2 regions of the Solibacillus sp. FSL W7-1436 genome follow, and region 1 is predicted to be linked to the other one. Evidence: riboswitches for the same ligand, from Rfam matches in the RefSeq annotation. Region 1 holds a riboswitch; the other holds the start of a gene.
The links. A riboswitch is a leader RNA that binds a small molecule or an ion and turns the genes downstream of it on or off. The one in region 1 is predicted to bind thiamine pyrophosphate.

Region 1 (17,384 bases):
AGATCATAGTTGCTGCTACAGTCGTTGCACCGATTTTTTTTGTTGCAAGTAAATAACCGATATCACGACGGCTTGTTTTAGCTACACCTTGGGCATTACCGAACATTTCTAATTCTTCATCAGATAAGCCGATTTTAATTTTTCCGTCGATTAATGCGATTGTTGCCGGTACAGCACCGCCATCACGAATAATCTGTTCCACTTCACGAGCTGTTTGCACATTTTGTGGGTATGGCATACCGTGTGAAATAATTGTTGATTCCAACGCGACAATTGGTAAACCTTTCTCTTTAGCTTCTAATACCTCTTGTGAATATGATAAATATTGTTCCATTATAAATTCCTCCATTCAAGTAAGTTGTCTTTTGTTAAATCTTCACGAACTGTTTTATCCGACTGTAATGTTTTCGATGCATTCACCAATCCGAGCTGGATCGATTCCTGTAGCTCCTCATCGTTTAAGACACCATGTAAAAATGCACTCACAAATGCGTCTCCTGCACCTGTTACGTCTACAATATTCCTTGTTGCAATGGCTTTGTAATGTACTATCTTGTCTTCGTTGCCTACCATTACACCATGTTCCCCTAAAGTGAGCACAACATGCTCTGCTCCTTTTTGCAATAACATGCTGACAGCCTTTTCATAATGGCTAAATGTATTCAGCTTCACATTTAAATAGCTTTCCGCTTCATCACGATTACAAATAAAGTAACGGATACCATGCAGATCTTGCGGCATATTTTTCATCTTAGGTGCAGAAACAGGGATAACCGCCAATGCGATATTGCGTTCTATTGCGAATGTCCTGATATATTCTACTGTCTCCAGCGGACTGTTTAAGTCAATGACAATACAGCTGGCATTTTGTAATATTGCTTCATGCTTTTTTAAAACACTCGGCAACAACTGATCATAAATCGCCATATTGGCCATCGATATTACCAGTTCCCCCATATTATCAAGTACTGCTGTATAAGAGCCTGTATTATATTCGCTTAATTTCTCTACTAAATCCACATTCATCATACTCTTACAATTTTGTTCAATAAATGCACTATCATGATCTTCACCCATTACAGTAATTAGTGAAACACGGTTGCCTAATCGTCCTAAGTTTTCTGCGATATTACGGGCTACACCGCCTACAGATTCTGTAACAGCAGCAGGGTTGGAAGTCCCCAGTTGAACATTTTGCTCAATAGTGAATTTACGATCGATATTGGCACCACCAATTGCAATGATTTGATTTTTTTCAGGCAAAACATAAGCACGTCCTAAAATTTCCCCTCGTTTTATAAGCGATGAGATCATATTGGCAAGCGCCGGCCTGGACATTCCAAGTTGTTCTGCCATTTCCTGTTGTGATAAGTAGGGATTTCTTTTTATTAATTGAAAAATTAATTTTTCCTTTTCATTCAACTTTATCACCTCGAATCAAACATTTGTTTATTATTATAAACTTTTGTTTATACAATGTCAATTTAATACGAAGTCTTTTCATTTCGAGTAGTATGGAAGTACTTTCTTCTTTTATGAGTCATAAATTTTCATAAAAAAAGCTGTCTGGAAGGTTTCCCTTTCCAAACAGCTTTCTCACTATTCTACAATCACATCGCCATTTTCTGCGATTCGTGGCTGTACGAGCACTTCAACACGACGGTTTTTAGCTCTGCCTTCTTCTGTATCATTCGTAGCAATCGGCTGGAACTCTCCAAAACCTTTTACACTGAAGTACTTGGAATCAAGGCCTTCATTCCCCATAACGATTTCCTTCATGAAATTGACTGCACGCATAACTGACAGATCCCAGTTAGAATCAAATTCAGCGGTATTGATCGGTACATTGTCTGTATGACCTGTAATGACAATATTACGTGGTGGATCAAACATTAATAATTGAGCAAGCTCATCAGCAATTGTATCGTACTCCGCCTTTACATCCGCTCGCCCCATATCGAATAAAATACTGTCCCGGATGGTGATCAGTAATCCTTCTTCTGTCATTTTCGTTTCAAACTGTTCTTCCAGTTCATTAATCGCAATAAACTCGTCTACACGATCTTGCGTTTCATGGAGACGTTCCTGATCCTCCATATAATTGGATATTCCCGTTGTGGAATTATCAGGTGTTTGTACGACTGATGAGTTGTCCATTACACCTGTGCCACCGGTAAAAATATTATTAAATACTGCCGACATTTGCTCCAGTTTTCTCTCATCCACTGAGCTTGATGCAAAAAGTACAATAAATAATGCCAGTAATAACGTTAATATATCTGCATAAGGTACTAACCAGGACTCGTCAATATGCTCCTCATGCTTTTTATGTCTTTTACGCTTCTTTGCCAAGGCCACCCGCCCCGCTTTCGGTAATTTGCTTACGTTCTTCCATCGTTAAATATGAAGCCAGCTTCTGCTCGATTACACGAGGTGCTTCACCTTCAAGTACAGATAAAATTCCTTCAATCATCATCAGCTTTTGCTTAACTTCTACAGCAGATTTACGTTTTAACTTGTTGGCAAACGGATGCCATAAAACATAACCAGTGAAAATACCCAATAATGTTGCAACAAAGGCAGCGGATATAGCTGTACCCAATTTATCAATATCAGACATATCTTTTAATGCAGCAATAAGACCGATTACAGCACCCAGTACCCCAAGTGTCGGTGCATATGTACCTGCTTGCGAGAAAATACCTGCTCCACTTGCATGGCGGTCTTCCAGCGCTTCAACTTCCTCTGTTAACACATCGCGAATATAGTCAGCGTTTTGACCATCGATCGCTAATGTTAGACCATTTTTTAAAAAAGGATCTTCAACTTCAACGGCTTTGCTTTCTAATGCCAATAATCCCTCACGGCGAGCCAGGTCAGCCCATTGCGAAAACATTCTGATCAAGTCGATATCACTTGCGAGTTTTGTTTCTGAAAATAAAATTTTAAAAAGCTTTGGAATTCTTTTTAATTCCTTCATCGGGAAAGCGATTGTCACTGCAGCAATCGTACCGAAAATAATTATTAAAATCGCAGCAGGGTTTATTAACACTTCCGGTGTAACGCCTTTTAAGAACATCCCGACTAACAGGGCGATAAAGGCGATGATAACCCCAACGACTGATGATATATCCATATGTATTACCTCCAAATTACGATGTCTTTTCTTTATTTCGGTATATTTAAATTTTTATTAACTTCCTTTACACTAGATATAAGAAGATTTTTTTGTTTTTGACACATTATTGTTCTTTTCTAAGCTGGAATGTGACGATTAATGTGTCGGGAATTAACTAATTTTTAAGATAATTATTGGAGGAATGGATCAATGAATTCTATGTTCGAAGCAAATTTAACGAAATACGCAGAACTCGCAGTAAAAATCGGTGTTAATATTCATCCGAATCAATACTTGTATATTGCGGCTTCTATCGAATCAGCACCGTTTGTACAAGCAGTGACAAAAATCGCTTATGAAAGTGGCGCTAAACAAGTATTTGTAGATTATACAGATGATCAAATTACACGTACTCGATATGAGTTGGCACCGGATGATTCTTTCGATTTCTTCCCGCCTTGGAAAGTGCAGGAGCGTGAATGGCTTGCTGAAGAGGGTGCGGCATTTATGAGCATCGTATCTCAAAGTCCGGATTTACTGTCGGGAATTGATTCAAAACGTATTGCAGCATTCCAAAAAGCCTCTGGTACTGCGTTAAACAAGTACCGCCAATATGTTCAGTCAGATAAAATCAGCTGGACAGTTATTGCAGCTCCATCAAAACAATGGGCTCGTAAAGTATTCCCGGATTTACCGGAAGAAAAGCAAGTAGATGCATTATGGGATGCCATCTTTAAAGCGACACGTGCGGATCTGGATAACCCGGTAGCAGCTTGGGCGCAGCATAATGACAACTTGCATGAAAAAGTTGATTACTTAAACAATAAAAACTATGCGAAATTGCATTATACAGCTCCGGGAACAGATTTGACAATCGAGCTTCCTAAAGGACATTTATGGTGCGGGGCAGGCAGTGTCAACGAAAAAGGCGAAGAGTTCATGGCTAATATGCCAACTGAAGAAGTTTTTACAGTACCGCATAAAGATGGTGTAAACGGGTATGTATCTAGTACTAAACCATTAAGCTATGGCGGCAATATTATCGACAACTTCAAACTTACATTTGAAAACGGGCGCATTGTTAAAGTAGAAGCCGAGCAAGGTGAAGAAGTGTTAAAAAATCTTGTTGCTACAGATGAAGGTTCACATTATTTAGGAGAAGTAGCACTTGTTCCATTCCATTCTCCAATTTCACAATCGAATATTTTATTCTACAATACATTATTCGATGAAAATGCATCAAACCATTTGGCAATCGGCAGCGCCTATGCATTTTGTATCGAGGGCGGAAAGTCGATGTCACGTGATGAGCTAAAAGCTAACGGTTTAAACGAAAGTATTACACATGTCGACTTCATGATCGGCTCTGAACAGATGAATATTGATGGAATTACAGCAGACGGACAGGCTGAACCTGTTTTCCGTAATGGGAACTGGGCATTTTAACAGCTTTATCAAATCCTTCTTTCAAAGATCATTTAAATTTCAAGATGTCGCCATATTTACAATTTTTTCTACATTAACTAACTAAATTACCCTACAATGTTCCAATTTATTAGGTTATAATTGGTTAATGATTGTTATCACTAAAATAGAGAGGAGTTTTTATAATGTTTGATCACCATTATCCGTTCTTATCCGATTACTATACGGTAGTGTTAGGATTTACGGTAATACTTCTTGTATTCTTATTTATGTTTATTATGTACTTACGTATCGGTTTACAATCACACGACTCTGTTATAGTAGATTCAAAGGCAAACACATTTGCACCAAACGAAAAATCATTGGATGGCCACCATCATCATTAACATTTTTACAACCACTCTATCGAGTGGTTGTTTTTTGATGGCGATTTATTACTATACTTCTCTCTATTTAGTAGAATTTTAACTTTATTAATGCGCATTTGTTTGAATTATCTAAAAAATATTTTAAAATTAATAAAGAATCGAAAGGGGTATGAAGAACAAATGTCTGCATTACAAACAATTTTAGAGTATAACGGAAAATTCGTAGATGAAAAACAGTATGAACAGTATGCTACAACAAAATATCCTGACAAAAAAATTGTTGTTTTAACTTGTATGGATACGCGTTTAGTTGAATTACTACCTAAAGCAATGAACTTGCGCAACGGGGATGTCAAAGTTGTAAAAAGTGCAGGAGCAATCGTAAATCACCCATTCGGCGGGATTATGCGTAGTTTACTTGTAGCGGTTTATGAATTACAGGCGGATGAAGTATATATTATCGGCCACTACGACTGCGGGATGAGTGCAGTTGATCCGAACGTCATGATCGGTCATATGCTAGAACGCGGAGTTAAACAGGAAACGATCGATGTCATCAATTATGCTCGATTTGATTTAAAAGAATGGTTATGCGGTTTTGGGGATGTTGAAACAAGTGTATTAAAAAGTGTTGACTTAGTCAGAACCCATCCATTAATGCCAAAAGGTGTTCCGGTACATGGTCTTATTATCGACCCTGCAACAGGAAAGCTGGATTTAGTAACGGACGGTTCAGTCGATCAAAAATAAATATTAAGTAATAAGCGGGAGTGCTCATCAAATTCAATGAATGAGCACTCCCGCTTTTTTATAATGCAGCTTCTTTGTATTCCCGCTGCAAAATGGCGTACATATAATGGTCGACCCATTTTCCGTTTATATATAACAGCTCCCGCAATAGCCCTTCCCTTGTAAATCCCGCCTTTTCCAATACACGAATTGAAGCCGAATTCGGTGGTGCCACATATGCCTCTATTCTATGAAGATTCAATGTATTAAAAGCAAATTCCATAACTAGACGTACCGCTTCAGTCACAATACCTCTGCCTGTGAAATTCTCATCCATCGAATATCCGATAAAACCGCTTGAATAGGGTAAACGTTTAATGGAATAAAGTGAAATATGCCCGATCAACTGGCCTGTCGCATTGTAAAAAATCCCGAAAGAAAACTCCCGGTTTGACTGCAGCAAATGTATGCTTTCCAAAATTTTATTATACTGTACTTGTTCGGTATAAAATTCATCACGATGTAATGGCTCAAATTCGGACCAATACATTTTATTGTCTCTTAATAATTTTGCCAACCCTTTCGCATCGGACGGCGTGAATGTGCGAAGCGAACATTGTTGCCCAATAAGTCGAACCATTGGACCCTCCTTCTTGTGAAATAGCTTGAATAAGCTTTTCATTGAACCACCTTCATTTCATTTCAAAGCTTGCCTACTGTTTTTTCAACTTTTTCTTTTTTAATTTTACAGGCTTTGGCTTTATATCTATAGATTCCGTTTTTTCTTTATCTGCAGCTGTTTCAGTATCTTTCCCGAAAATGTTCGTCAGCTTCATACCCCGTTTAGTAATTTCTTTTTCTATATGGGCTATTGTTTCTTTTAGTACTTGAACACGTGCATAGTTTTTGTCGTTCCCTGGTATTAAGTGCCAAGGGGCGTTTTCAGAATCGGTTTTTTCGAACATTTCATCTGCTGCCTCGCAGTATAAATCAAATTTATCACGGTTCCGCCAATCTTCGGCTGTTAGTTTCCATGACTTGTACGGATCTGCAGCTCTTTCATTAAAACGCTGAAGCTGTTCATCCGAGTCGATATGAATCCAAAATTTTATCATTATATAATCTTCATCTGTCAGTTGCTTCTCAAAGCTGTTAATTTCGTCATAAGCACGTTTCCATTCCGCTTCTTCAGCAAATCCTTCTATGCGCTCCACAAGTACCCGCCCATACCAGGAGCGGTCGAAAATGGCGATCTGACCATGCTGCGGCAACTTTCTCCAGAAACGTTGCATATAATGATACCGCATTTCATGGGGCTGAGGGGCGGAGATCGGCCAGACCATTAACCCGCGCGGATCAATGCGTTCTGTTAATCGCTTGATCGCTCCCCCTTTACCCGCTGCATCCATTCCTTCAAATGCAATAATAAGTCCGATTTTATTGTTGAATAAAAACTGCTGGGCATTTAGCATTTCGTATTGTAAAGCTTTCAATTGCTTCTTATAGATTTCCTTCTCCAGTTTTTGCGATAAATCCACATCTTTTAGCTTTTTCAAATAGTGCTGCCTCCCCTACTCCATATATTTATGTATATTTTACTTGAAAGTGTATGGAATTGGTAATTGTTGCAGTCATTTATTTGAATCATTTGATTATTTTATGTTTTCACCTAGTTTTTATAGAACAAAAAACGCGGGTGCACTTATGTATGCCCCGCGTTTATAGCTTAGTCTTCCAATGTTGTTAAAATGATCGGTTTATCTTTTGTTACGATAATCGAGTGTTCGATTTGGGCAACTAATGATTTGTCCGGTGTAATGAATGTCCAGCCGTCACCTGACTCCACGATATGTTCAGCCTTCGCCGAAATGAACGGCTCAACTGCTAACACCATACCTTCTTTCATGATCGTTGTATCCCAAGCATCGTAATAGTTCAATACATGGTTTGGCTCTTCGTGTAATGATTTACCTAAACCATGGCCAGTTAAGTTCATAATTACTGTCAAACCGTGATCACGTGCTTCACGCTCTACCGCTTTACCGATCTGATTTAATTTTGAACCTGCTTTAACCTTTGTCATTGCACGATCAAATGCTGATTTTGCTACAGAGCAAAGTTTTTCTTTATCTTCATAACCTTCACCAACGACAAAAGAAATACCTGTGTCTGCAAAATACCCGTTTAAAGAGCCCGAAACATCAATGTTTACGATATCGCCTTCCTTAATAACCTTGTTACCTGGAATACCATGTGCAACTTCGTGATTTACTGAAATGCATGTATATCCCGGAAAATCATACTCGCCTTTAGGACCGGAAACCGCGCCTGCTTCCGCAAACATACGGCCAGCAATTTCATCCAATTCTTTCGTTGTCACGCCAGGTACTGTCGCAGCTTTCATCGCCTCACGAATTTCAGCACAAATGCGTCCAATTTTTTTAAACGCCTGTATTTCTTCTTGAGTAGTAACAATCATGTGTAACTTCCTTCCTCTTAAACAATGTCTACCCTTAACTATAGCATACTTAAAATCGGTTGTAATTGTTCAAGGATTTTAAAATTTGGCGTTTTATTACTAATTTAGTACGACTTTCTACTATATAATGAGGAAAAAACTTGCAGCTGGAGAATTATTCCTCGCTGCAAGCCTTAAGCTTTTTAATCGTTATGTTGTTTTTACTTTTTGCAGTAAGCGGGGTGCAGATGTGAATAAAATAACTGCGATAATTGCCGTCAGTATTGTAGCAGGTACCATATAAGTACTGTTGTAAATAATTGAATAGGCCCATACATTATCATCGCCTGCATATTCTTTAAAGAACACGACACCTGCAAGCAAGTGCGAAACAAATCTTAAAGCACCACCTATAAGTGCTCCAATGACGATATAAAGTGCCATTTTCACTTTATTAAGCGATTGTGTTGCCTGTAATAACGGCTTTCTTACAATTGCTGCTAATCCTACTACTGTAAAGGCAAGACCATAATCCAAAATTGCCTGAAGCCAGTGTACAATATAAGCCCCGAACATCATTTGCATAATGCCGATCAGCAAGCCTGTTGCAAGTCCTGCCGTTAATCCCCAACGGATGGCCATTAACATAATCGGTACCATTACAAAGCTGATGGACCCGCCTTGTGCCCACATTTTAAAAGATACTTGATCCAATACAAGTCCGATGGCAGCAAATATCGCTATTTCCACCATCATCAATAATTTCTTTCTGTCCATAACAATGCCCCTTTCTTTTATCCGATGTAACAAAAGTGAAGAGGGATAGAATGGAACTTTTACTTCTTCCAGGTATCTAGAAAAAGCAAAAAACGATAATCAGGACAAAAGCCTGACTATCGTTTGAACAGTCGGATTCTATCCACATCCCTACGCAAGTGCTAACTTACAGGTTCAAAGAGTCAGTGCAATCCCGTGCACAATCTCAGCCGACTTTCTCGGCACCCCTTGTGGTACATCTAATTTTTATTGTTTGAACATGCTCATTGTAACGAATATTTTTACAACTTTCAACAGCTATTATTTTTAAATGTACTAGAATTACATATACTAGAGGCGAAGGAGTGATAAATAATGGAATCGAAAGGGTTAAGTGCACTGAGCTATTTGAGCTTTTATTTTGCACCGTTTATTTTACCGTTGATTATATTTATTGTTACAAAAGATAATGCCGTTAAAGACCATTCTAAAAAAGCTTTTATTTCCCAACTTATTCCGATAGTGTTAGGGATTTTGTATACGATTTACTTTTTAACCTCTGTTCTTTCCTGGAATGATACTTTGACCCTGAGTATACAGGATTTTTTCATCAGTTCGCATTTTATCGGATTTATTCTATTAGTTGTGTTTACGTTCATCCTGGCAATATGGAATCTCATTCAAGCGATTAAAGTTTTACGGTAATGTTTATAACAGCTCCTGATTTGGGTATATTTTTTATACGAAATGTTTTCGTTAAGGAGTGTTTACTAATGAAATTAAATAAACTCATTAAGACAGCAATTAAATATGGACCAATCGTGTATCCGATCATAAAAAAAATGATGGACAGCAAAAAATCAACTCCCCAACCAGCAACTACACGACGAACTCCAAAACGTTAATGCAAAAAACACATTTCCCGCTTTCTGGAGGGAAATGTGTCTTTCTTATTTAATGATAATCTCTGTTTTACTGTAACCTTCTTTTAGCTTTTGCACTTGTAAAATGGCGGGCATTGCTGCTTTCAGTTCTGCCACATGGGAAATGACGCCGATTAAGCGGCCTGTTTGCTGAAGGTCGATCAATATATCGATTGCCCTTCTTAACGCTTCCTCATCCAAAGTACCGAAGCCTTCATCTATAAACATTGTATCGATATGCACACTTCCCTGAACACTTTGAATAACATCGGCCATACCTAACGCCAATGAGAGTGAGGCGTTGAATTTTTCACCGCCGGACAGTGTTTTTACATCCCGCGTTTGCCCTGTATGACTGTCATATACATCAATGCTGAGTCCGCTTTGGGCATTTCCTTCTTTCCTTCCTGTAGATTTCAGGAAGTACTGGCCATTAGATAGGACACGCAAACGTTCATTTGCCGCATGTGTCACTTTTTCCAAATAGCCCATTTGTACAAACCGTTCAAATGAAATTTTCGCATCATTTTGACCACGAATTAAATTATAAACATGTTCGACTTGCATCAGTTTCGCTTTATAACTTTCAATCTGCTGTGCTGATTGGTCAAGTTTATCGCTTGTCTCCTTACATTGCTCCACATAGGACTGGATCAGTGTTATTTTGGAATACTGTGCCTCGATCTGCTCATTCAGCTCATGAATCTGTTGCTCACACGCCGTTAAATCGGCTTGTTCTTTTCCTTCAAGTAAAGGTTCTTCCTCGGCAATTTGAACAGATAATGTATGCACATTTTGCTTATACGCTTCAACCGCATCCTGAATTTGCTGCTGTACATTTAAAGGTAATAACGCACTCTTATACGTTTCTAAATCGAAACCTTCCTGCTGCAATGCTGACTCAAATGCTTTTTGTGCTGAAGTAGATTCCTGCTGTTTCTCTCCTACAAGATTTTTCGCATGCAGATGATTCACTTCACAGGATTTTTCATCCAATTGCATTTTTTGCATCGCTTCAAGTGCATTTTGAATCGCAATTTTTAACTGGCCATGTTTTTGCTGCTGGCTTGCCAATTCAATTGTTACTTCATCCAATGTAGAAAACTGAGGCAATAATGACTGCTCGCTTTGCTCAAGCTTCCCTTTTTCCTGTGCATATTGTTTATCGATATCGATTACATATTGCTGCCCTTTTTCAATGCGACCTTGCAGCACTTCTCTATTTTCTGAAAGCTGTGCCATCGCTTTCTTTTCAGTGATAAGCTGTGCCTGCTGCTGTTTCTGCTTCGTCAATTGCGCAGTCAGCTCGGTTAATCGCTGTTCATATTCATGTAGTTGTGAAGGCTCTGCGCCAAGTGAATGAAGCGCACTTCTTTTCTGCTCCAATGTTGCCTTTTCCACATCTACTTTCGAATTGACCTGGTAAAAACTTTGCATCGCCCGATCGCCTTCCTGACGGAGCTGTGCCAATACATTGTCGTCAATGACAACTGCTTCGCTGTTATGAACAGCTGGGTGCTCTGTGCTTCCACATACAGGACATGCTTCACCATGCTGTAATGATGCTGCTAAAAAGGATGCCTGATTGCTGCGTAATTGCTGCTCCATATTTTGCAGCTTCTGTTGGGCTTCATCAGCAATTTGTTTTTTACCGGCAAGCTGTTTCACTAAAGCATCGACATTCATCTGAATTGCATCCACTTCTTTTACCATTTCAATTTTCCGTGTTAATGCAGCATGTGCTTCGTATGTTTCATGGTACGTTACTGTCGCATCTTCCAGTTCATTGATGATGGCTTGCTGCTGTTGATATTTTTCTTTTAAAGAGGATGCTTCGTTTTGCAGCTTATCAAATAATTGCTTTGCGTTTTTTTGGTTTTCAGCAAGCATTGACACATTTTCCCGTTGTGTATTAATTGATTGATAGATCGGTACAAGCTGTTCAAGCTGCGAAATTGATTTCGTATAGTTATCCAACAACGGTTCTTGCTGCTTTTGCTCCTGATAGTGATCTGTCGCCTGCTGAAGTTGTGACTGTGCACGTTCATAGTCAGCCTTTGCTTTTTGCAAGGAGACTTCCGCTTGTTCAAGCTGCCGTTTCACCTTCACGTATTCACGTTCTAACGGCTCTATCTGATTAGCCTTTTTGGCCAGTACAAGTTTCTGCTGTTCTGCTTGTATTTTATCCTTTTGTTCGAGTAATTCTTCGAGCCGCGCTTTCCGCATTAGAAACTTTTCAATCCGCTCATTTAACAGCCTTTGATCATTCAATGTTTTAACTAACTTTTTTAACTCCTTTTTTGAAGAATCATATTCCTCTTTTAATGCTGTACATTGATTTTCGTAATGTTGCTGTTCTGTCAGTAAGGCACTCTTTACTTGGTACAGATTAATAACATCATTGTTCAGCGATGAAAACAGTTCAGACTCTCTATGTGGGAGTCGGGACCGGATTTCATGAATTGTGTTGTCCTGTTGCATCTTTGCTTGTTCATAATGTTTTTCAGCACTATTCTTTTTCTCTTTCAGCAGTTCCACCATTTTCGTAAAGCGTTCCGTTTTGAATATTTTCCGGAAAATCTCCTCTTTATGCTTTGATTCCGATGTGAGGAGCTTTTGAAATTCCCCTTGCGGCAGCATAACGATCTGATTAAATTGGGACTGCGTTAAGCCGATCAGTTCTTCGACTTTCGACTGAATGAGCTTCACTTGAAACTTTTCAACAGCGGGTACAATGACCCCATCGGTAATCTCAAAAAACTCGCGCTTTGCACTTGCACCGTCATGACCAAACTTCCGCCAAATACGGTAAAGGCGACCGCGTACTTCAAATTCAAGTTCGACTTCCGTATCAACTGATTCATCCGCAAAATCACTGCGCAAAAACAGCGACTTTTCCCGATCCTCTCCACTTCCGGAATCATAAAGTGCAAATGTAATCGCATCGAAAATAGTCGTTTTCCCCGCGCCGGTTGCACCGGAAACGACAAAAATTCCATGTTCATGGAGTTTTGTAAAATCTATGACTTCCCTTTGATGATACGGTCCAAATGCTGTCATCGATAATCTGATTGGTTTCATCGTTACAGCACCTCCTGTTTTTCACGTTCATTTTCGATCAGCTGCTCTAAAACCTCAGTATAAATCTCTTTAATTTCATCACTTAAAGGCTTGCCTGTCATTTCCGTATAAAATAGCTCAAACAGTTCCGAATCATCCATTTGAACACGGTTCATTGTCGTCGCATGCTGTTCAAGCTGTTCATACACAACTGTTCGTTCAATATGCAAAGCATTCGGATAAACAGTGCGGACAAGTTCGGCAGCACCTTTCACATAATGTTCATCCTGTAATTTAACAAATACATAATCGTCATTTACTTTATGCTGCAATATATCTTCAAGCATTCCTGTCACAATGCGCATGTCCCGCACTGGGGTAAGCATTCTTTTTTCAATCGCCACTGTTCCGTCTTCTTTTAAATCGACAATCAAAAAACCCTTTTTATGTGTCACTTCAGATTCTGAATACTTAAGCGGCGATCCGGAATATTGAATTTTCTCGTTTGCGACAAAGTGCGCCTGATGTAAATGTCCTAACGCTGTATAACAGAACGGTTCGAATAATACTGAGCTGATACATTCCGTCCCGCCAATCGTCAATTTACGTTCGGAGTCACTTGTATTCGGCTCCGGCATCCCGTCTTTTGTAATGAACGCATGCCCGACGATAATATTGCGTTTCGTATTATCCATTGTCCGCTTAATCTGTTCAATGATTTTCGCCATCGCCGCTTCATGCGACGTAATGGACTGATCGTCAAATAATGCCCGTACAATTGACGGCTCTGCAAAAGGAACTAAATAAAAATGAACTTCCCCGTATTCATCATGCATGATGACCGGATCGATATTCTTTTCTAAATGACCGACGATATGTAAACCGCTCGCCTTCATAAATTCACTGCCAAAATTTAAACGTGTAGCGCTATCATGATTTCCAGCGATTGCTAAAATCGGCGTTTTTTCATCGACTAAAATTTCTTTCAATGTTTTATTTAAAAGTTGGATCGCATCTGTCGGTGGTACTGACCGATCATACAAATCTCCGGCTATAATAATGACATCCGGCTTTTCTTTTCTGATTTCTTCGATAAACTGTTCAAGCACAAATTGCTGGTCTTTCGTCATCGATACACCTTGTACTATTTTTCCTAAATGCCAATCTGCTGTATGGAAAATTTTCATGAATACCGCCTCCTATCTTATAACTATAAGTGTACATGAGCGAAAATAAAAAAACCATATCGTACGAATATTCGTTCGTACGATGTGGTTTCGATAATTACTGCTTTACAGCCATTTTGCCGGCTGAAATTTCTTCCATGTAGTGGCATGCCGCTTCATGCGTATTCTTCATAATGGAAGATGTACGCAAAACAGGTTCTTCCGTTCTGCACTTATCTGTCGCAAATGGACAGCGTGTATGGAATCGGCAGCCTTGTGGCGGATCGATAGGTGACGGCACATCACCTTTTAAAACAATACGGCTTTTTACAGCATCCGGGTCCGGCACGGGAATCGCTGATAATAATGCTTTCGTATAAGGATGCTGCGGGTTTTCGAACAGGCTTGTTTTATCGGCAATCTCTACAATTTTCCCTAAATACATTACGATAATACGATCCGAAATATGACGTACCACCCCTAGGTCATGCGAGATGAATAAATAAGTTAAACCGTATTCATTTTGCAGCTCTTCCAGTAAATTCAGCACTTGCGCCTGAATCGATACGTCCAGCGCAGATACCGCTTCATCACAAATAATCAGTTTTGGATCAACCGAGAGCGCACGGGCAATACCGATACGCTGACGTTGACCACCCGAGAATTCATGCGGGTAGCGGTCTGCCTGATATGGTCGTAATCCAACCGTTTCAAGCAGTTGTTCAATACGGGCACGTCGCTGATTTGGCGGCAGTACATTTTGAATATGCATCGCTTCGTTCAGCACACTTGCAACTGTCTGACGCGGATTGATCGAAGCATACGGATCCTGGAAAATGATTTGCAGATCTTTGCGGAATTTACGCATTTCGCCTTTCGGAATTTTCGTAATATCCGTCCCCTGAAATACTACGGAACCATCTGTCGGCTCTTCCAAACGTAAAATCGCACGGCCTGTCGTAGATTTACCACAGCCCGATTCTCCTACAATGCTGACAGTCTCTCCTTCATAAATCGTAAAGGAAATATCATCTACCGCTTTTACGTGGTTGACTGTACGGCCCAGAAATCCTCCCTTAATCGGGAAATACTGTTTTAGTCCTTCAACCTTTAACAGTTCTTTTTTCGCCATATAGCGTCACCTCCGATTCTCCATCCCATTCATCCGAATACATCCAACAGCGGATCTGCTCTGAACTGTTGTCATCTGTATTCAGTAAATCCGGCTGTTTTTTATGGCAAAGCTCGATTGCAACAGGGCAACGTGGAGCAAAGCGGCATCCTACCGGCATTTCATGCGGGCTTGGCACCATTCCTTTAATCGGAATCAGTTTTTCCTGTTCCACATCGTGACGTGGCAATGAATTAAGTAAGCCTAACGTATATGGATGCTTCGGATTTTTGAATAATGATCGGACATCTGAGTATTCTACAACTTGTCCTGCATACATTACTGCCACATAATCACATGTTTCCGCTACTACACCTAAATCATGGGTAATCATAATAACAGACATGCCTAAACGGTTTTGCAGGTCTTTTATCAGTTCCAGAATTTGCGCTTGTATCGTTACGTCCAGCGCTGTTGTAGGCTCATCCGCAATTAAAATTTCCGGGTCGCATGCCAGTGCCATCGCGATCATTACACGTTGACGCATCCCCCCTGAAAGTTCGTGCGGGTATTGCTTAACACGCTTTTCGGGTGATGGAATACCTACAAGCTTCAGCATCTCTACGGATTGCTGCATCGCTGCTTTTTTGTCCAGTTTTTTATGGATCCGGATTGTTTCACTAATCTGCTGGCCAACTGTATAAACCGGGTTTAACGATGTCATCGGCTCTTGGAAAATCATAGAAATCTGGTTTCCCCGAATATCACGCATCGCTTTTTCAGAAAGCTTCAGCAAGTCCTTCCCTTTAAAAAGAACTTCGCCGCCTTTCGTTTTACCGTTTGATGCAAGTAAGCGCAGTATTGAAAGTGATGTGATACTTTTTCCGGAACCGGACTCTCCTACAATCCCGATTGTTTTACCCTTTGGAACAGTAAAGCTTACACCATCAACAGCACGTACTTCTCCCGCATCCGTGCCGAAAGAAGTTTGTAAATTGTTTACGACTAAAATGTTTTCCATTTCATTCATTTGCCACACCTCTTTTCATTAGTTCAAGTCAATTCGTTTATTTAAGAACTTGTAAGAAATATCAACAAGCAGGTTTACAATTACGAATAATAGTGAAATTACAAGTACAGTACCTTGAACAATCGGGAAATCCCGTTGCCTGATTGCATCAATTGTGAGACGTCCCATGCCGTTGATAGCAAAAATCGTCTCAGTTAATACAGCACCGCCCAAGAAACCGCCAAATTCCAGACCAATAACTGTTACAACAGGAATCAGCGCATTTTTCAGTGCATGGCGGTAAATAACGATACGTTCTGATACACCTTTTGCACGAGCAGTACGGATATAATCCTGACCGATTACTTCAAGCATTGACGAACGTGTCATACGAGCAATGATTGCTGCTCCCCCTGTCCCCAGTGTTACGACAGGTAAAATAATTTGGCGCCATGAATCTCCCCATCCGGAAGGACGCATTTTCAGAAATTCGGGCAGGTCCATATCGAATGGCAGGTTCCCTAATGCAAACCATTGGATCAAGAGTAAACCTAACCAGAAGTTCGGCATTGAAAGACCGAAAAGTGCGACAATCATGATCGATACATCGGTAAGTGTATAATGGCGAACTGCCGAAATGATTCCGGCAATTAAACCGATAAATACAGCTAAAATTGTGGCATATACAGATACCTCAACTGTAATCCAAAAACGTGCCTGAATTTCATCCATTACCGGGCGTCCGCTGCGAATGGAATTTCCTAAATCACCTTGCAGGGCATTTCCTAAAAACCGGCCGTATTGCACATATGGCGGATCATTCAGACCCAGTTTTTCACGTAGATTTTCTACCGTTTGTTCAGATGCACCTTCCCCTGCCATTACTTGGGCAGGATCTCCAGGAATTAGGAACATCAATGAAAATACTAAAATTGAAACCCCAAACAGTACGGGAATCGTTTGTAATAAACGACGAATAATATATTTAGTCATTTACTGTTCCACCTCCTATTGTTTCATCTTCGGATCAAGTGCATCACGTAACCCGTCACCAAAAATATTAAATGCCAATACTACGATAACAATCATCATTCCAGGAATTAATACCATATGTCCCGCATTATGCATAAACGCACGACCATCACTTAACATAGCTCCCCATTCCGCTGCTGGCGGCTGTGCGCCTAAACCTAGGAATGCCAAACCGGAAGCTGTCAGAATCGCCGTTGCAATACGCATCGTTGCCTGTACGATAATAGGT
Region 2 (15,171 bases), 730 kb from region 1:
AATAATGGAACCATCGAATTTACTGATTGTCACAACAATAACAAGCATCCCGTCTTCGGATAGCTGCTTCCGGTCTCGCAGTACGATTTCACCGACTTCATCACTTCCCGTACCGTCCACATACGTATCCCCCGCCGGAATAGCGCGTGTTTGCCGTGCTTCCCCGCCTTTAATATCAACAATCTCACCATTTTTCAGGATAAATGTATGCCCTTTTTCAACTCCAACCGCTTCCGCCAATGAACGGTGAATATGAAGCATACGGTATTCACCATGAATCGGAATAAAATATTTGGGCTTCATGAGTGTCAGCATCATTTTTAGATCTTCCTGATAACCATGTCCAGAAACGTGCATACCAGTAATGCTTGAATTTCCGTAAACAACTTTTGCGCCAAGCTGAAACAGATTATCCACTATTTTCGAAACATCTTTTTCATTTCCCGGTATGGGAGAAGCTGCGAAAATAACCGTATCGCCTTGCACAACTTTGACATCACGATTGCGGCCGGTCGAGAGTCTTGAAAGCGCTGCTAATGGCTCCCCTTGGCTTCCTGTACATAATATTACTGCCCGTTCCGGCGGTAACTCCTTCAATTCTCTTGGTTCGATAAGCATCCAGCCCGGAATATCCAAATAGCCCAGCCGCATCGCAACAGATGTAACATTCACCATACTGCGACCTAAAAGAACAATTTTCCGGTTTGTCTTTTTTGCCGCTTCGACGATTTGATGAATACGATTCACATTGGATGCAAAGGTAGAAATGAAGATTTTTCCGGTCGCCTGTTGAAACGCCTCATCCAAATGACGTCCAATTACTTGCTCCGATGGTGTAAAACCAGGTCGTTCAGCGTTTGTACTTTCGGAAATAAGCGCAAGCACCCCTTCTGATCCGAGTGCTGCCATTTTGTGAATATCCGATGTTTGATCATTGACAGGTGTAAAATCAAATTTAAAGTCACCTGTATGGATGACTTTCCCTTCCGGAGTATGAAAAACAATCCCTAAACAGTCAGGAATGCTGTGACTTGTCTTAAAGAATGTGATAGATAATTGATCGAAACTAATTTGTGAATCTGCATTAATCTCATTTAATTCTGAATCACGGAGCAATTTATGCTCCTTTAATTTCAATTCAATTAACCCGAGTGTAAATCTAGAAGCATATATCGGTATATTAATTTTTCTCAGCAAATACGGGATACCGCCAATATGATCCTCATGTCCATGTGTTACAACCAATGCTTTGATTTTATGTTTATTTTCCTCCAAATAACTTAAATCCGGGATAATCAAATCAACACCCAATAAGCTTTGATCCGCAAATTTCCCACCACAGTCAACAATGATTAATTCCTGCCCATACTCGATGACGTACATATTTTTTCCGATTTCATTAATGCCGCCGAGTGCAAAGATGGATAGTGTATTTTCAGTATTTAGCAACTTCGAGTCCTCCTATAGGATGGATATTTTTATGTGTGCATAAAATTTTGCTTTATACAGTAGTATTTCTAATTTAAAAAGAAACTATACGAAAGCAGTTCACGATGTTTTGAAATAATTCATCGTATTTCGCCCATACTACTATTGAAAGGATTTGATAACGATGCTTAGTGAAAAACAGCTTACTAAATTAAAACGACTGCTCATCGAACAAAAAAGAGAATTAATTGGTGATGTCAATTCAAATGAAAATGAGCTAATTGCACATGCGAGTTTAAGGGATTCTACTGATGAACTTTCCACTATTGATAATCATCCCGCGGATTTGGCAACCGAATTATATGACCGTGAAAAAGATATGGCGTTAAAAGTACACAGTGATGATTTATTGGGCCAAATCGAGGCAGCTTTTGATCGGATGAATGATGGTACATATGGAGTTTGTGCAAAATGCCAAACAGAAATCCCATATGATCGGCTGCAAGCAATTCCGTATACTGCTTTTTGTATTGAGCATAGTGATGCAAAAACTCCTGCAACAGATCGTCCGGTTGAAGAACAACTGCTCCACCCGGCTGTAGACAACTCCTTTTCAAATAGGGAAAAGGATGATGAGCTTCAAGATAACGAAGACTCCTTCCAAATCGTCGCACAGTACGGGAATTCCGATACACCGGCAGATTTTGAAGGGGATTTTGATCACTACAACGATTTATATAAAGACAAAGATGATGAAGATACGTATTCCGCACTGGAAATATTGCATGTATCAAAAGAAGACTATCTTCAAGGGCAAATTTCCAAGGAGTATGCAGATGAAGCACGTAAATATGATTATTTAGAATGACCGCAATATATTCAAAAAGCCGAGAATTCCTGTGTTCTCGGCTTTGATCAATTTATTTCGCGATTTTTAAAATAGGTTTAATCGTAGTTCCTTTTTTAGAGTCTTCAAATGCTTCATTAATTTGTTCAAATTCATAAAACTTTACGAGGCGATCAAAAGGGAATTTACCATCTTTGTAATAGTTGACCAACTCCGGAATAAATACACGTGGTACCGAATCTCCTTCGATAACCCCCATCATTGTTTTCCCTTCTGCCATAATGTCGTTATGGACATCAATTGCCATCTCAGGTGTTACACCTACTATCGCACAAGTACCTAGTGGGCGTAATGCATTTAGGGATTGTTTCACAACTGGCGGCACACCTGTCGTTTCAACTGCATAGTTTGAACCGCCGTTTGTAATCTTTTTCACTTCTGCAACAACATCCACATTCCGTCCATTTAATACATGTGTCGCCCCGAGTTCCTTAGCAAATTCCAGCCGGGAGTCATGGACATCAACTGCGATTATTTGTTTGCAGCCGACTATTTTTGCTGCCATCAGTGCAGATAAACCAACAGCACCGCATCCGTAAATGACAATTGTAGAACCGAATTGTGGGCGGAGTCTATTTAATACAGTTCCGGCACCTGTCTGAATCCCACAGCCAAGTGGGCCAAGCAATGCTAGGTCGACATCTTTATCTACTTTTACAACATTTCGCTCATGAGCAATTGCGTATGTTCCGAATGAGGACTGGCCGAAGAATGTTGCTAACTCGGTACCATCTTTTGAAAGACGTGTTGTATAGTCATCCTGGACACCTCCAAAGTTGAGAGGATTAAACGTATCACATACTGTCGGGTGGCCCGTCAAACAGTTTGGACATGAACCGCAATGTGCAAATGATAAAACAACATGGTCACCCTTTTCTAAACTTGTTACGCCTTCACCCACTTCTTCCACAATCCCTGATCCTTCATGACCAAGAACTGCCGGAAGTGGAGCAATTGCCAAATCACGCGCTACCGCATCTGTATGACAAACACCAGTTGCTACAATTTTAATCAATACTTCATTTGCTTTTGGAGATGCAAGTTCCACTTCCTGCAAGACAAAATCTTTTCCTTGTGCTTCAGTTACAGCTGCTGTAATTTTCATTTCACTGTGTCTCCTTATTTGTTAATTTATTCTCACCTACCTTACTATTCCCAATCATTTTATAATTACACTTCATTATAAAAAGCGGTTCAAAAAGCAAAAAGCGTTATATCTTTATTAATGGGCACAATCAACTGTTTCTGCATTTTAATATGTGCCTGTACGTATATACCATTACGGATCCTATGTCCAAAAACTGTACATTTTTAATAAGTGAAAAGGATTTATTATTATTTTTTATAGTATATTTGTACTTGATGGTATACAGTAAAGTTAAAATTTAGAAGTGAGGGGATACTCATGTCCTGTAAAAACTGTGTCGTATCTGAATTACAGTTTGATATTTTATTAGAAGGTAAAAACAATCTAGCTATGATGGATATGATTGTCGATCACTTTAACCGTCGGAATTTAACGATTACAAAAAAGGAACAGTATGTAACAATACAAGAATCTGGTGTAAGGGAGTTTCTTGACTTCAGCAGGGATTATATGGAGCCTGAACAGATTTATTTTAGAATTGATGAGATGGATTGGAAAACTATAGCTGATATTGAAACAGTTTTGGAAATGCAATGGATTGATGATGTCATACATAGAAATGCAATTGCCAGCTATTCACAGCCTATCGTAAATAATAAAAAAGAAATTTATGCTTATGAAGTGCTTTCACGCTTTACCCGTGAAGATGGAACGCTTATATTCCCTAACGAAATTTTTACAGCAGCAAAAAGTCGTGGCCGCTTGTATGCATTGGACCGTTTATGTCGAATGGCTGCCGTAAAATACGCTGCTGTGCTTAAGAAAAAGACATTTATCAATTTCATACCTACATCGATTTATTCTCCGGAATATTGTCTGCAGTCAACGGTAAAGCTTGCTAAGCTTCTGCAAATTGACCCGAATCAATTTGTTTTTGAAGTTGTCGAATCGGAGCAGGTCGATGATATTGAGCATTTAAAATCGATCTTGAATTACTATAACGAAAAAGGCTTTCAATATGCTTTGGATGATGTAGGAGAAGGGTATAACACACTGGAAATGCTCGCTGATATGAAACCGCATTATATGAAGCTTGATATGAAGTATGTACAAGGTGTAAAAAATGATCTTGAAAAACAACTTACCGCTAAACAGTTTTTAAAGACAGCACTTGAAATTGGCGCAACACCGCTTGCTGAAGGTATTGAAACCGAGGAAGACTTTGAATGGCTGAAACAAATCGGCTATGAGCTTTTCCAGGGTTATTTATTCGGAAAACCAAGCCTCGAGCCACAGCGTTCTATTAGATAAGAAAAAGCTATATGCAGGAGTTTTTCACTACAGCATATAGCTTTTTTCATATCAATCATATATTAATTCTTCGGATCCAAATCCTCAATTGAATCAATATCCATATAAGCTGGTACAACAAAACCATTTTGTGTACCTTTTAAGTTCTCTCCTAAATCTACTATATCTTCCTTATGCTTTTTATAAAATGCATCATGTGTTGTTGGAAGTGCCGCAGAAAGAGAGGCGTCTCCCTCACCGGTAGCAATTGCCTGGAACATAATAGCTGGATCAACAGGAATTACATTTACTTCATATCCTAACTCATTAATCACTTGTTTCATGACACTACTTGATGCTAATTCAGAATCCCATGTAGTAGTAATTAACTTTAATTCTTCCCCGTCCCCTTTTGTAATACCTTCAGTCCATTCATTTACTTTATTTTCGTTATTTTGAATCCACTCCGCTGCAGCCGAATCAAAATCACTATTTGATGCTTCAAGCATTACTTGTTCTACATCTTCCGGTTCCCAATGAAATCGATCAAGAATCGTATACAAATCAGGCAAATCTTTCTCTAATCCTTTTCTTACAAGAGTATTTGTATACTCTTCCCCTCCTAAAGCCCCTTTAGGATCCTCTAGTATTTTTAAATCGTAAGCTGAAAATTTCCAATGGGGCTTCCATCCTGTCACAATAATCGGTTCTTCATTGCGAATTGCTTGATCCAAACTACCGATCATACCGGCCGTTGAACTTTCCTGTAATGTCCATCCCTCTAGATTTTCATATTGTTCTAATGCGTCATACGTTAGACCTGTTATTCCAGCACCAGGTTCAATACCAACTATTGTATAGCCGACCTCTTCACCGATACTGGCTTCTTTTTCAGTTGTATTATCACTGCTTCCTGTATCATCCCCACATGCCGCTAATAATAATGCGGCAGATATCCCTACAGTTAAACCTAAAGTTTTAAATCGTTTCAAAATATTTCATCCCCTAAAATCTGAATTTATCTACCCTCTAAAGCGACAACTTCAATTTAACTACAAGTTGTTACTCATGTCAAACTGGAGGTACTCATTAATAAAGCCCCGTAATGAAAATTTACGGGGCAAACCTTATCTATTCTTTTGGTTTTAAATCTTCAATCGAATCAATGTCTACATATGCCGGTACAACAAATCCATTTTGCGTGCCTTCAAGATTTTCACCTAAATCAACAATATCGTCTTTATGTTTGTCATAAAAGGCTTTGTGAGTTGTCGGTAACCATGGTGCAACTGTTACGTCTCCTTCACCTGTTGCGATTGACTGGAACATAATAGCCGGGTCAACCGGTGTGACTTCAGGTTCGTACCCTAATTGTTCCAGCACAACTTTTATTACACTGCTTGATGCAAATTCAGAATCCCACGGTGTAGAAATGATTTTTACTTTCTCGCCATTTCCTTGTGCTATATCTTTTGTCCATTCACTTACTTTGTCTTGATTATTTTCAACCCAATCGGCTGCCGCTACCTCAAAGTCTCCATCTTCTTGTGCATCATACATGACTTTTTCCATATCTTCCGGTTCCCAATAAAAGCGGTCAAGTACTGTATATACATCAGGCAGGTCTTGTTCCAAACCTTTTCTGGCAAGTGTTTGAATGTTTTCAGCGCCGCCTAAAATACCTTTAGGATCTTCAAGTATTTTCAAATCATAAGCCGAGAATTTCCAGTGCGGTGTCCAGCCTGTCACGATTACAGGTTCTTCATTCCGGATTGCCTTATCCAATGTACTCAGCATTCCGGCAGTTGAACTTTCCTGTAATGTCCAGCCTTCCAGATTTTCATATTGCTCCAATACTTGATGGGAAAGACCAGTCAGACCTGCACCCGGTTCAACCCCAACAACGGTATAATTCACCTGTTCCCCAATACTGGAAGACGATGCGCCTGTTGAATTTTCATTATTTTCCGTATCATCTCCGCAAGCGGCGAGTAGAAGTGCAGAAGACACCCCTAAAGTAATACCTACTGTTTTTATTTTGCTCATCTTCTCATCCCCTAAATTGAAATTTATATCTAAAAAAGTAACAACCTAATACTAACAACGAGTTGTTACTATGTCAAACAGATTCATCCAAAAAAGTAACTCTAAAGTCCGTCGTTCATACTCGTGACTGGTATTATCCAAAACACAAAAAACCTGCAGACAGAAGAAATGAATTCTTCGCCTGCAGGCATTTTTATCATTATTTTGTTATTAAACCATACTTGCCAAAACCGTCTGTACCGTCTCCAATATACTTAATAGCACTGTTTTCATCTAAAACATCAACTGCTTTTTTAGAAGATTCAAATACAACATTTACGCTATCCGGAATTGGAGCGAATTTCCAGTTACCATCTGCTGTCGGATCGATCGTCTTTTCGGCTAAAATATAATCGATAATTGCCTGACGGTTTTCATCCGGATAAATTTCAACCGCTGTCGCATTACGGACACCCGGGAATGTACCGCTTGCACGATAGTTATTCGTCGCTACGATGAATTCCTGTGTCTCATCAATTGGCTGGCCGTTATATTGCAGATTGACGATACGTGATGCTTGTTCGTTTACAACATTTCCGTCCTCATCATATTTCGCCGGTTTTGTTACATCAATTTCATATGTCACACCGTCAATAACATCATAATTGTACGAACGGTATTCAGCATTGATTAATTGCTGTTCATCTGATTTTGCTGCATCAATTTGATTGAATTGACCGGCAGACATCTCAAGCCATTCTTTCACATCCGCACCTGTTACTTTCACGATAGCAAGTGTATTATCATATAAATATAAATCTGCTACATTTTTAATTGCAAGTTCGCCTTTTGGTACAAATGTATAGTATTCAGGATCACTTCTTGTTCCTGCTTTGAATGGTGCACCCGCAGATAGTACTGGAAGATTTTCATACGCTGTACCTTTCAGCTTTTCTTTCACATAAATTGATTGTGCGTCCGTGACAATTTGAATAGAAGGATTATCCTGTACTTGCGAGAAATAACTGTGAATGTTAGCAGTCGTTGTCCCTACTGCCTGACGTACGTACTTAATTGTTCCATCATGCGCTTCTTTTACACTTTCGACAATCTCAGTGCTGACAGTGTCATTATCTTTTGCGATTTCACGTACCGCGCCAGTACCTGTTGTGACATCCCAGGCATCATCTTTTTTCTCGAGCTCCAAATCAATGACCCCTAAATGACTACCGAATTTACCTGCCATAACAATCGGCTTGCCGTTCATTGTACCTTTTTCAATATCTACATTAGTTATAGAGCTATCCACTTTACCAGGGAATACGCCATGAGCATGACCTGTAATGATTGCATCGACATCCTCAATTGTCGACAGCAAATACGATACATCCTCTTCGCCTTTTTCATGTGTAGCATCTCCCATACCTGAGTGTGAAAGTACTACGACAACATCCGCTCCTGCTTCTTTCATTTTCGGAACGACTGTTTTAACAGCTTCTACCGAATCATCGACGGTTACTTTTCCTTCTAAATTTGCTTTGTCCCATTTCAAAATTTGAGGTGGTACAATACCTGTCACCCCAATATTAATCTTCGTTTTTTCACCGTTTGAATCAACAACATCTTTTTCAATCATGACATATGGCTCATACATTAATTCCTTTGTCGCTGCATTGCGCACATTGGCATTAACATACGGGAATGGGGCATCATCTGTTACTTCATCGAGAAATTCCAAACCGTAGTTAAACTCGTGGTTACCGAATGTCGCTGCATCATAATCAAGCGCGATCATAGCAGCAATCGACGGGTGAACTTCGCCGTCTTTTAATTTCGCTACGGACTGGATATATGAGCCAAGTGGCGTTCCTTGAATTGCATCTCCATTGTCAAACAGTACTGTATTTGGGTTTTCCTCACGTGCTTTTTCGATTAGCAGAGCAGTTTTTGCCAAACCTAAACTGTTCGTTGGCGTATCTTTGTAATAATCATAGTTTAAAATATTTGTGTGAATATCTGTCGTACCTAAAATCCTCAAAGAAACCGTCGTATTTGCTTTTACAGGGCTGTATTCTTCCAAAAAGCGCTGAAGAATTTTTTGCATCTGTGCTTTTGTTACAAAATCGTTCGGGCGAATCGTGCCGTCTTCATAGCCTGTCAGTAATCCTGTTGCTACTGCTTTGGCCATTTCCTGGCGATTGCCTTGTCCAATTTTATTTGCATCTTTAAACTGATCCAATACCTTTTCAGAATATGTTTTCCCATCCTGTAATCCTCTTGCTGCAATAAGGAAAGCATGTGTGCGTGTCAGTTTTTCATTCGGTGCAAATTTCGTTGGAGTTTTCCCTTTAATCAACTTTAATTCCACCGCTTTTTCAATATACGGTTTGAGTGAATCAGGTACATCCTGGAATTTGACAGTCTGTCCAGTGCCGACCTCCACTCCCAATGCATCAATTACGGCCTTCACAAACTCTCCACGCGTCATATCTTCATTCGTAGATGCTGGTGCCGCTGAAACTGCTGACATGCCACTTGCTAAAAGTGTTAGCGTTAAGGCTGAAGCAGATAGTTTTTTCAACATTTCTTTCACTCCCATATTCTGTAGTGTATAACAGAACTATCATACTAAATTGACAGAATAGTGGAAAAGAGTATTTTGATACAAGCTATTTCTATTAAAATAGTACTTTTATTACAAATTTTAACTTAAAGCCTATTTACAGTTTCATTCACATTATTACTCTGACTGATTGCCGAAATAACAGCTACTCCATTTACTCCGGTCTGTCTTACAGTGAAGCTGTTTTCAGTGGAGATTCCGCCGATTGCTACAATCGGAAATTTTGGATACTGAGATTTTGCTTCTTCCAATAACTTCAGCCCTACCGGTGCTCTTGCATCATCTTTTGATGTAGTTTGATAAATTGGACCAATCCCCGCATAATCTGCGCCATTTGCCATGGCCAGTTCCAGTTGTTCCATTGTATGAACCGATACCCCGACGATTTTATTTTTCGCAATAGATCTGAACTTCTCCACTTCGATATCTTCCTGTCCTACATGTATCCCATCTGCATCCAATGTTAATGCAAGTTCGACATCATCATTGATAATGAATGGTACGTTGTATATTTTGCACAGCTTTTGGCATTGACTGGCAAATTGAATATATTCATCACCCTTTAAAGCATTTTTGCCTTTTTCCCTCAGCTGAAATATCGTAATTCCTGCCTGTAGCGCGTCTTCCAAAACAAGCAGCGGGTCGCGTTTACAATTGATTGTTCCCATAATAAAATATTTATTTAAATCAAAAGACATGGACATTGCACAACCCTCGCTGTTCATGATAGGCAAAATGATTTGTCGGGCCAAATCCGTGACCAATATTGAGCGGATGACGAATAGCCAGCTGCACATATTTTTTTGCTTCTATAATGGCTCCTTCTATCGACCTTCCTTTTGCCATTTCCGCCGTGATTGCTGCAGAAAATGTACATCCTGTTCCATGAGTATGTTTCGTATCCACTCGCTCGGTTTTCATTTTAAATGGTTGCTCCCCACGAATGAAAACCGTATCTGTCGCATGCTTACCATTTAAGTGACCACCCTTTATAACAACACATTCCAGTCCCAGACTTAATAGATGATGCGCCGCTAACGTTATATCATCTTCCGTTTTAATTGGATATCCAGTCAGGATTTCCGCTTCCGGAATGTTCGGTGTACAAACAGTTGCAAGCGGCAATAATTTTTCCTTAAGGGCCGTTGTTGCCTCCTGTTCCAGTAAACTGGCACCTCCTTTTGCAATCATTACCGGATCAACAATTAGCGGAATTTCTGTATCTATTAGAAGCGCGACAATTGCTTCGATAATTTCGGCACTAAACAGCATCCCAGTTTTAATTGCTTTTATGTCAAAATCATGAAGTACTGCTTTTAATTGAGCTTGGACGAAATCGGCCGTTGTCGGAAAAATCCCATGCACTCCTTCGGTATTTTGTGCTGTCAGTGCAGTAATGACCGATGTGCCAAATACACGCAGTTCCTGAAACGTTTTTAAATCTGCCTGGATGCCTGCACCGCCACCGCTATCCGAGCCTGCAATTGTACATGTAATCATCGTCGTCCTCCTTCCGCTAAATTTTCTAGTTCATTCAAGAAATTTGTGTGGAAAGTTCCCATAGCTGCTACAGAATTGGCACTTGCCTGTTTATATTCATTCAGCAGGGTTTGTAAGTCATTAAACGGTTCTTTACTGTTTGCAAGCACCCCAGCGCAAAAGGCACTCAGCAAGCAGCCGCTCCCTGTCATTCTAGTCACTTTTTCATGACCGCCCGTTACAAATCCGATTCTTTCCCCATCCGTAATAACATCTTGTTCTCCTGTAACAATTACAATAGATTGATATTTATTAGCCAACTGTTTGGCAGTCGCTGCAACATCGATATCCCCATTGCCGCTATCAACCCCTTTTGATGCCCAATCTGCTCCCGCAAGAGCCGCCAGTTCTCCAATATTGCAGCGGATCACATCAATTTTTAGAAGGTCGAGCAGTTGCTGGGCTGTTTCAGCTCGGAATTTCGTCGCCCCTACCCCTACCGGATCCAGAACGACCGGAGTTTGATGTTTATTTGCACTCAGTCCGGCTTGCTTCATCGATGCTACCGTCCGTTCGTTCAAAGTTCCCATATTTATTAGTAATGCATTTGACTGGGCAGCCATTTCTCCCGCTTCTTCTATCGCGTCCGCCATTACTGGTGAAGCCCCCACCGCCAGCAGACCATTTGCTGTAAAATTTGCGACGACATAGTTTGTAATGCAATGAACTAACGGTTGATTTTTATGAATTGCTTGCAGGCTCATTGACATACACTCCTTGTTCCCAGCTTTGCTTTGTCCAAGGCATCTCCCAGAACATCCATTCGTAATAGCAGCTTTTCTTAAAATGTTCCTGCAACACCTTCAGCTTTGCCGGTTGTTCTTTCGCATATCGATCCAGCATCTTTTTTTGTATTTCAATATTTTGAACCATTTCCTCGGATGCGTACAACGCAATCCACTGTTCATAAAGGGGGATATTGGGGCTTGCATCTTTTAGCCTTTGCCCAATTTCCTGATACAGCCATGGGCAAGGTAAAATCGCCGCAAAAGCTTCCGCTACATCTCCATTATGCACAGCATTATACATATGGCTTACATAGTTATAGGCTGCTGGGGCCGGTTCGAATAGTTCCAAATCATCCGATGTCACACCTAATTCTTTAAACGTTGTACGGTGTAACTCCAGCTCTGCATCATGAATAAATTTTGCAGTTTGCAGAAAATATTGAACATCGTCATCCGTTGTCGCTTTTGCAGCTGCAAGTGCAAGAACTTTCGTATAATGCTTCAAATAATAAGCATCCTGCAGCATATAAAACTTAAACTTTTCCAACGGTAAACTCCCATCAGCAATCCCTTGTACAAAAGGGTGATAGAAGCTGGCCTCCCAATAAAAATCCGTTTCTTTCCTTACCTTTTCACAAAATCCCATTGTTACTCCTCCTTATTGTTGGCGGAAGCACAAAAAAGACGCCTCAATATAGAGAGACGTCCCCAAAAAGTGTAAGTACCACTTTTCATTGCTCCCTACGTCCGTATTAACGGCCAGGTTCCAAGGGTCAGGTTTTAACCTTCTCAACACTATTGTGTCCCCCCGCAAATCAAATGCGTGTATATTTGCAAAAGAAAGACTCCACGTAAAAGATACGCGGAGCCAAAGTAAGTACATATGTATAGAGTGTACTTTGCTCCCTACGTCCGTATTAACGGCCAGGTTCTAAGGGTCAGGTTTTAACCTTCTCAACACTTCTGTGTCCCCCCGCAAATGCATTTAATTATCCCGAGTGTAACAAATTAATTCAAATCGGGCAAGTGAATTCAAAAAATTATGAAATTATAACTGCTACTCAGTATCAGCCAAATCTCCTTCTTAAATGGATGACAATCAAAAAAGTCAGATGAATTGTTTTTCATTTCATCTGACCGTCTATTTTGCTATTTCTTCACAACATTAAAATTAGCCCCGATAAGCTGCCAGTTTTGCGGGAATGGCAATCCTAATTTCCAATAGCCGACACCACGTAAATTCAAGCGCTTTACTAAATCGAATTTCGCCTGAATGGAACGCGCGTCCTCAAACCAGACAATATGTGAACGGCCTTGCTCATCATAGTAATTAAAGTATGGGGCCTGTGCTGTATAGTCAAATTGGATAGCCGCATTGTAGCGTTTTGCCACTTCAATTGCACGTTGAGGGCTTATTGCTTCTGCGTAGTCTCCACCTTGAACAAAAGGTAAGGTCCAATCGTAGCCATACAAATTTTGTCCCAGTAAAATTTTATTCGCCGGAATTTCTGTTAATGCATACTGTACTACTTGCTCGACTTGCGGCAGCGGAGAAACGGCCATTGGTGGACCAGCAGAATATCCCCATTCATATGTCATCAGCATAACAAAATCCACTATTTCGCCATGTGCCTTATAATCATGCCCCATAAACCATTCCCCTGGCTGATCCGCTCTCGTTTTGGGCGCCAATGCGGTAGAAACCGTATATCCTTCCGCATGCATGCGTTCGACAGCTCTTCGAAGAAAATTGTTATACGCCTCCCGCTGATCCCCTGAAATACGCTCAAAATCAAAATGGATATCCGAAATATTTCCGATACGCTTTGCTTCTGCTATGATATTGTCCAGCAGCAAATTTTGGACCGCGACACTCTGGAAAATATCCCGTGCAAGCTCAGCGCTAAACTGATAATCTTCGAGATTAGTAATCGCCATTGCTATACTTGTTTTCTCTTGTTCAGCAATCTCGGGCAAAGGATTAATAGTCGGTCCTTTTATTGAACCATCCCGACTCACCTCATAACTGAATACAGCTAAGTACGTTAAGTAAGGGTTTGCCTCACGAACTTGATCCAGCAGCACTTCATTTATTTCATTACCTCTTGGTTCTACATATGCCAAAATTTCTGCAGACCTTTTGGATGGTTCCGGTATATACAATGAGGTGCCGATCATGAGCAGTGCATCCGGACTCAGCCCGTTTGCTTGTGCGAGCGTTAAATAATTCACCTGAAAACGTTGACCAATAGACCATAAGCTATCCCCTGGCTGGACAATATAATATTGCCCTTTCAGTGGAACGACCAATGCTTGCCCGATCACTAACCGAGCGGGCTCCGGAATTTGGTTGGCTTCCACTATACTTTGAACTGTTGTTCCATAAGCCTGTGCGATTGCCCACAATGATTCTCCCGGTTGTACAACATGAATTTGAATTGTCCGTCCTCCTTTTTCTATGTACTAATTTATGAACTATATCCCGTGTTAATGCGGAAAGATAGGTTGGAAATACAGAAGTAATGACAAAAAAACAATTTTTAAACGATTTCATTTATTCATATGCGCAACCGCGTTAACTGTTTCATACTATAGTTGTGAGGTGAAAAAATGCCAAGAGTAAAATACCGGGATGCCGATATCGACTTAATCGCTCGAATGATGCGGGCCGAGGCGGAAGGCGAAGGAAAACAAGGGATGTTGTACGTAGGAAATGTAATTGTGAACCGAGCTATTGCCACATGCCTGGATTTTAATGATGTGAGAACGATTGAGCAGGTTATTTTCCAAGTACAGGGCAATAACTATTCTTTTGAGGCGGTACAAAAAGGGAACATGTTTTATCAAAGGGCCAGAGAAACAGAACGGAAATTAGCAAAACAGGTGCTGGACTATTGGAGACAACATCCAGCAAAGTATGCACTATGGTATTTCAACCCATATGGTCCTTGTCCTCCGACTTGGTACAATCAGCCATTTACAGGGCAATTTAAACAGCATTGCTTCTATGAACCGATAGGTGGTACATGTGACAGTGTTTATCAGGGCTAACTGTATTTACTGCCCACATATATAAGAAAAGCCTTGCACAAATTATGTGACAAGGTTTTTCTTACTTTAACAACTATTTATTTTTATTTGACTGCTGGTTTTTATCATGATTTGTTTTATTGTTTTTATTTTTTAATTTCGAATCGAATTCTTCCGAAAATTCCGCTGTATTATCTTCCGGATTCCGATTGTGACTTGTTGTATTCCGGTGTAATTCTTTATACGTTGAAAAAGGATTATGTGTTCGCGTATTCATCGTCTCTTTGCTGTTTTTGCTCATATTTCATCACCTCCTACTGCCTTAATGTGCTCAGCTTAGGATGTTTTATGCTTTTTTGAAGCTGACTCGATTTTTGTAATGAAAAATTGTCGGAAAGCCATATTAAGTAGGAATTCAAATTGAAAGGAGCATACTAATGGGCAGAGATGATAGTAAGAGTAAAGGAACAAATAAACAATCATTACCGCAAACACCGAAAAACATGAAAATTGC

Region 2: it holds a riboswitch for thiamine pyrophosphate, as region 1 does, so the genes downstream of both, tenA (thiaminase II) here and thiT (energy-coupled thiamine transporter ThiT) in region 1, are expected to answer to the same signal.

The regions. Positions count from the first base shown of each region.
Region 1 is NZ_JBBOWV010000001.1:853,992-871,375, forward strand. It holds gene MKX73_RS04360 (pseudouridine-5'-phosphate glycosidase) at 1-334, opposite strand, end outside; gene MKX73_RS04365 (carbohydrate kinase) at 334-1,422, opposite strand; gene motB (flagellar motor protein MotB) at 1,600-2,352, opposite strand; gene motA (flagellar motor stator protein MotA) at 2,336-3,136, opposite strand; gene MKX73_RS04380 (aminopeptidase) at 3,329-4,564, shown strand; gene MKX73_RS04385 (hypothetical protein) at 4,729-4,929, shown strand; gene MKX73_RS04390 (beta-class carbonic anhydrase) at 5,092-5,661, shown strand; gene MKX73_RS04395 (GNAT family N-acetyltransferase) at 5,720-6,280, opposite strand; gene MKX73_RS04400 (polyphosphate kinase 2 family protein) at 6,354-7,196, opposite strand; gene map (type I methionyl aminopeptidase) at 7,367-8,119, opposite strand; gene thiT (energy-coupled thiamine transporter ThiT) at 8,309-8,875, opposite strand; TPP riboswitch at 9,006-9,114, opposite strand; gene MKX73_RS04415 (DUF4870 domain-containing protein) at 9,230-9,559, shown strand; gene MKX73_RS04420 (SMC family ATPase) at 9,805-12,858, opposite strand; gene MKX73_RS04425 (exonuclease SbcCD subunit D) at 12,861-14,024, opposite strand; gene MKX73_RS04430 (ABC transporter ATP-binding protein) at 14,122-15,135, opposite strand; gene MKX73_RS04435 (ABC transporter ATP-binding protein) at 15,107-16,144, opposite strand; gene MKX73_RS04440 (ABC transporter permease) at 16,163-17,116, opposite strand; gene nikC (nickel transporter permease) at 17,132-17,384, opposite strand, start outside.
Region 2 is NZ_JBBOWV010000001.1:121,127-136,297, forward strand. It holds gene MKX73_RS00585 (ribonuclease J) at 1-1,449, opposite strand, end outside; gene MKX73_RS00590 (TraR/DksA C4-type zinc finger protein) at 1,613-2,296, shown strand; gene MKX73_RS00595 (NAD(P)-dependent alcohol dehydrogenase) at 2,349-3,440, opposite strand; gene MKX73_RS00600 (EAL domain-containing protein) at 3,741-4,733, shown strand; gene MKX73_RS00605 (glycine betaine ABC transporter substrate-binding protein) at 4,796-5,704, opposite strand; gene MKX73_RS00610 (glycine betaine ABC transporter substrate-binding protein) at 5,844-6,758, opposite strand; gene MKX73_RS00615 (bifunctional 2',3'-cyclic-nucleotide 2'-phosphodiesterase/3'-nucleotidase) at 6,958-9,321, opposite strand; gene thiE (thiamine phosphate synthase) at 9,447-10,064, opposite strand; gene thiD (bifunctional hydroxymethylpyrimidine kinase/phosphomethylpyrimidine kinase) at 10,048-10,860, opposite strand; gene thiM (hydroxyethylthiazole kinase) at 10,857-11,603, opposite strand; gene tenA (thiaminase II) at 11,581-12,273, opposite strand; TPP riboswitch at 12,349-12,447, opposite strand; TPP riboswitch at 12,514-12,612, opposite strand; gene MKX73_RS00640 (LysM peptidoglycan-binding domain-containing protein) at 12,777-14,033, opposite strand; gene MKX73_RS00645 (cell wall hydrolase) at 14,238-14,678, shown strand; gene MKX73_RS00650 (hypothetical protein) at 14,752-14,958, opposite strand; gene MKX73_RS00655 (hypothetical protein) at 15,095-15,171, shown strand, end outside.